Regions from separate parts of the Streptomyces sp. NPDC088745 genome, predicted to be linked through region 1. Evidence: riboswitches for the same ligand, from Rfam matches in the RefSeq annotation. Region 1 holds a riboswitch; the other holds the start of a gene.
What was found. Region 1 has a riboswitch for S-adenosylmethionine ahead of thrC (threonine synthase). Riboswitches for the same ligand answer to the same signal wherever they lie in the genome.
Positions count from the first base shown of each region.

Region 1 (2,773 bases):
CCCCTCCGCTTGTGTGCGGAGGGGGCAACAGGGGTCGGTGCGGAGCGCGTTGGGGCGTGCGGACGCCCCCACGGCAGGGGCGGCGGTCAGCCGCCGGCGACGGCCGGGATGATCGAGACGCCGGCGCCGTCCGGGGTGGCCGTCTCAAGGCCGCTCTCGAAGCGGACGTCGTCGTCGTTCACGTACACGTTCACGAAGCGGCGCAGCTTGCCCTGGTCGTCCAGGACGCGCGCGGCGATGCCCGTGTGGTTCTTCTCCAGGTCGGCGATGACCTCGGCGAGGGTCGCCCCCTCGGCGGCCACCTCGGCCTCGCCGCCCGTGTACGTGCGCAGGATGGTGGGGATGCGGACCTTGACGCTCATGGTGTTCAGCCTTTCCAGTACGGGGGAATTCAGCGTGCCAGGCCGGCGTCGCGGAACGCGTCCAGGCTCGGGCGGATGGTCGCGGAGGGGCCGGTGGTGGGGGCCACCGCGTCCAGCGTCTTGAGGCCGTCGCCGGTGTTGAGGACGACGGTGGTGAGGGCGGGGTCCAGCAGGCCGGCCTCGATGAGCTTCTTCGTCACGCCGACGGTCACGCCGCCCGCGGTCTCCGCGAAGATGCCCTCGGTGCGGGCCAGCAGCTTGATGGCGTCCACGACCTGCTCGTCGTTGACGTCCTCGACCGCGCCGCCGGTGCGCCGGGCGATGTCCAGGACGTACGGGCCGTCCGCCGGGTTGCCGATGGCGAGCGACTTGGCGATCGTGTCCGGCTTCTGGGGGCGGACCACGTCGTGCCCCGCCTTGAAGGCCGTCGACACCGGCGAGCAGCCCTCCGCCTGGGCGCCGAAGATCTTGTACGGCCTGTCCTCGACCAGACCCAGCCTGATCAGCTCCTGCAAGCCCTTGTCGATCTTGGTGAGCTGGGAGCCCGAGGCGATCGGGATGACGATCTGGTCCGGCAGCCGCCAGCCGAGCTGCTCGCAGATCTCGTACGCGAGCGTCTTGGAGCCCTCGCCGTAGTACGGGCGCAGGTTGACGTTGACGAAGCCCCAGCCCTCGCCGAGCGGGTCGCCGATCAGCTCGGAGCAGAAGCGGTTCACGTCGTCGTAGTTGCCCTCGATGCCGACCAGCTCGCCCCCGTACACGGCGGCCATGACGACCTTGCCCTGCTCCAGGTCGTGCGGGATGAACACGCAGGAGCGGAAGCCGGCCCGGGCGGCGGCCGCGCCGACGGCGCCCGCCAGGTTGCCGGTGGAGGAGCAGGAGAGGGTCGTGAAGCCGAAGGCGCGGGCGGCCTCGACGGCGATCGCGACGACGCGGTCCTTGAAGGAGTGGGTCGGGTTCCCGGAGTCGTCCTTGACGAACAGGCCGCCGGTGACGCCCAGTTCACGGGCCAGGTTGTCCGCCTTGACCAGCTTCGTGAAGCCGGGGTTCAGGCTGGGCTTCTCGGCGACGTCGGCCGGGACGGGCAGGAGGGGGGCGTAGCGCCAGATGTTGTTCGGACCGGCCTCGATGCGCTTGCGCAGCTCCTCCGCGTCACCGGCGGGCAGGTCGTAGGCGACTTCCAGCGGGCCGAAACACAGCCGGCAGGCGAAGATCGGGCCGAGCTCGAAGCGCTCCGAGCACTCGCGGCAGGAGAGGGCGGCGGCGGGGCCGAGGTCGACGGTCTGCGGAGCGGCTTCGGTGGTCTGCACAGCCATGATGGCGAGGTCCTTTCCTCATCTTCCCCGCGACGACTTTCGTCGCGAGACGGAATTGGCACCTTCCCGACCTGACCTCGCGGTCGGCCGGGGGGTTGCCGGGACTTCAACGGGCCGTTTCCCTCTGTCCCTCTGGATGAGCGCTATGACGCCGGCGCCGCGCGGACGGCCGGGTGTTTGTGTGCGGAGGACCCCGACATGCACAGGTCGTCCGCGTTGTTCAAGACTGTAACCGAACCCCCGGACGGGTGTGCCAGACGTCCGGAGCGCGAGATGGATCACAGGAACGACCACAGGGACGGGAGTGGAGCGGCGTGCTGGAAGAGGTGGAGCGCTGGCTTGGGGCGCGGTCCTGGTCGGCCGCCGACCGCCCGCCGGAACTGCTGCTCGCCGCCAAGGCCGCCCAGGGGCTGAGCGTCAGCGTGGTCCTGCCCGCCCTGAACGAGGAGGCGACGGTCGGCGAGATCGTGGCCACGATCCGCCGGGACCTGATGGGCCCCGCGTTCCCCCTGGTGGACGAGCTGGTGGTGATCGACTCCGGTTCCACCGACCGCACCGCGAAGGCGGCGGCCGGGGCGGGCGCCCGGGTGGTGCACCGGGACGCGATCCTGCCGCGCCTGACGCCGCTGCCCGGCAAGGGCGAGGTCCTGTGGCGCTCACTCCTGGTCACCACCGGGGACGTCGTCTGCTTCGTGGACGCGGACCTGAGGGACTTCGACGCCTCGTTCGTCTCCGGGGTCGTCGGCCCGCTGCTCACCGACCCGGCCGTCGACTTCGTGAAGGCCACCTACGACCGCCCGCTCGACGGCGCGGCGGGCCAGGGCGGCCGGGTCACCGAGCTGATGGCCCGCCCGCTGCTCAACCTGCACTGGCCCCGGCTGGCCGGCTTCGTCCAGCCCCTGGGCGGCGAGTACGCGGCCCGCCGCTCGCTGCTCGAGCGGCTGCCCTTCCCGGTCGGTTACGGGGTCGAGCTCGGCCTGCTCATCGACGCCCTGCACACGGTGGGCCTGGACGCGCTGGCCCAGGTGGACGTGGGGGTGCGCGTCCACCGCCACCAGGACGGCCAGGCGCTGGGCCGGATGGCCGCCGCGATCT
Region 1 is NZ_JBIVLB010000001.1:423,092-425,864, forward strand. It holds gene ACIP93_RS01840 (MoaD/ThiS family protein) at 87-362, opposite strand; gene thrC (threonine synthase) at 392-1,678, opposite strand; SAM riboswitch class I at 1,694-1,821, opposite strand; gene ACIP93_RS01850 (glucosyl-3-phosphoglycerate synthase) at 1,993-2,773, shown strand, end outside.

Region 2 (2,773 bases), on a different contig from region 1:
TCCGCACGTACTCGCAGCACGACCTGGAGGCCGCGTTCGCGATCGGTCTCGACGGCTGAGACCGTCCGACGGCCGCCGCCGTCGCGACGCCCCCGGGCATCGCGACGGCGGCGGCGCGGACCGCCCGACGGGTTCCTCAGACGGCGGGGACGCACCGCCCGCCCTCGGTGCGGTAGTTCCACTGCGCGCCGTTGGCGACGAGCTCCCTGACCGCGCCCACGAAGCGCTCCACGTGCTCGTCGGGCGTGCCCGCGCCGAAGCTGACCCGGATGGCGTTCAGGGACCGCTCGCCCGGCTCGGCCTCGGGCGCACCGCACTCGCCGACCTCTTCCGGGTCGCTGCCCAGCAGCGTGCGGACCAGCGGGTGGGCGCAGAACAGTCCGTCCCGCACGCCGATCCCGTACTCCGCCGAGAGCGCGGCGGCGAAGTGCGAGCTGTTCCAGCCCTCCACGACGAAGGAGATGACCCCCACGCGCGGGGCGTCGTCGCCGAACAGCGAGAGCACCTTGACGGCCGGCACCTCCGCGAGCCCCTCCCGCACCGTGCGCACCAGCGCCTGCTCGCGCCGCACCAGCGAGTCGAACCCGGCCTCGGTGAGCGCCTTGCAGGCGGCGGCGATGGAGTACACGCCGATGACGTTGGGCGAGCCGGCCTCGTGGCGGGCGGCCGTGGTGTGCCACTCGACGTCCACCCCGCCGTCCGCACGCCGCGCGACCTTCTTCGACGCGCCGCCGCCCGCGAGGTACGGCTCGGCCTCCTGGAGCCAGTCGGCCCGCCCGGCCAGCACGCCCGACCCGAAGGGCGCGTACAGCTTGTGCCCGGAGAAGGCGACCCAGTCGACGTCCAACTCCCGTACGGATACCGGGTGGTGGGGGGCGAGCTGCGCCGCGTCCAGCACGATCCGCGCGCCGTGGGCGTGCGCCGCGGCGGCCAGCTCGGCGACCGGCCAGATCTCTCCGGTGACGTTGGAGGCGCCCGTCACGCACACCAGCGCCGGCCCGTACGGGTCGCGGTCGGCGAGCGCCCGCTCCAGCGTCTCGACGGCCTGGGCGGGGGTGCGCGGGGCGTTGAGGTAGGTGACCTCGGCGTCCCGCCACGGCAGCAGCGAGGCGTGGTGCTCGGTCTCGAAGACGAACACCTGGCAGTCGGCGGGCAGTACGGCCGCCAGGAGGTTCAGCGAGTCGGTGGTGGAGCGGGTGAAGACGACCTGGTCGCCCTCCCGGCAGTCCAGGAACTCGTGGACCGTCACCCGGCTGTTCTCGAAGAGGTCGGTGGAGAGCTGCGAGAGGTACCCGGCGCCCCGGTGCACGCTGCCGTAGTACGGGGCGTACGCGGCGACGTCGTCCCAGACCCGCTGGAGCGCCGGGGCGCTGGCCGCGTAGTCGAGGGCCGCGTACGTCACCTCGCCCCCGGTGACCAGCGGCACGGCGACGTCCCGGCCCAGCACGGGCAGCGGCGCACAGCAGGGCTCCGCGCACCCGGCGGCGCAGACGGCGGCGGAGGGGGAGGTGGCGGTGACGGTGGCGACGGGCGATGCGGACATGGCGAAACTCCTGGCAGGACAAGGCGGAATGGCTTCAGCGGAACCCGCACGGCATCCGACGAGGGCACAACCGCCCTGTCCCGTACGGGAGTTGCCTCGACGCTCCGGATACAGGTGTGCCCGGGGCGGAGGTGAAGGTGAAACGGGGCCGAGCGGCCCTATCGCATTCGCTTGCTCACGAGACTGCTCCCTTGAGGACCAGGACCCCAGGGGCGCGCCACTCCGGAAAGGAGTGCGCAGGGGTCCGCGCTTGCCGTAGACCTCGCTGCCTACGACCTGGTCTTCACCCGGGGCACCCCGCCACGGACGGAGGGTTGCCGGACAGCGGGCCGGGGCCGTAGTCGCTGTCACTCATGACCTGGTGAGCATCCTGCCACAGCCACGACCACACGCAAGAGCGCAGTCCGGTTCCTGAGACGTCCGCACTGCGCTCTGCGTCACACCGCGCGCCGGTTTCAGGCGTTGCTGGCCCGCACCCAGCGCTCCAGCGCCGCCTGCGCGCTCCCGGAGTCCAGGGACTCGCGCGCCTTCTCCAGGCCCGCGGCGATCTCCTCCTCCAGCGATCCGCCGCCCGGGTTCAGGGCGACCAGCGCGGCCGCCGTGTTGAGCAGCACCGCGTCCCGCACCGGCCCCTCCTCCCCGGCGAGGAGCCTGCGCGCGACCTCCGCGTTGTACGAGGCGTCCGCCCCGCGCAGGGCCTCCACCGGGACGATCTCCAGGCCGACCGCGCGGGGGTCGAAGGCCTCCTCGCGCACGCCGCCGTCCCGTACCACCCAGACCCGGGAGGTCGCGGTGGTGGTCAGCTCGTCCAGGCCGTCGTCGCCGCGGAAGACGAGGGCGGAGTTGCCGCGCTCGGCCAGGACGCCCGCGACGATCGGGGCCATCCGCGCGTCGGCGACGCCGACGGCCTGGGCGCGCACCTGGGCCGGATTGGTGAGCGGGCCCAGGATGTTGAACGTGGTCTGCGCGCCCAGCTCCTTGCGGGCCTTGGCCGCGTACCGCAGCGCCGGGTGGAACTTCACGGCGAAGCAGAAGGTGATGCCCGCCTCGCCGGCGACCTCCGCGACCCGGCGCGGCGTCAGGTCCAGGTTGACGCCCAGCTTCTCCAGGACGTCGGAGGAGCCGCTGGCCGACGAGGAGGCCCGGTTGCCGTGCTTGACGACCTTGGCGCCGGTGCCCGCGACGACGATCGCGGACATGGTGGAGATGTTCACCGTCTTGGCCATGTCG
Region 2 is NZ_JBIVLB010000003.1:405,257-408,029, reverse strand. It holds gene ACIP93_RS11095 (Lrp/AsnC family transcriptional regulator) at 1-59, shown strand, start outside; gene ACIP93_RS11090 (aminotransferase class V-fold PLP-dependent enzyme) at 137-1,543, opposite strand; SAM riboswitch class IV at 1,785-1,902, opposite strand; gene trpD (anthranilate phosphoribosyltransferase) at 1,999-2,773, opposite strand, start outside.
Region 2: it holds a riboswitch for S-adenosylmethionine, as region 1 does, so the genes downstream of both, ACIP93_RS11090 (aminotransferase class V-fold PLP-dependent enzyme) here and thrC (threonine synthase) in region 1, are expected to answer to the same signal.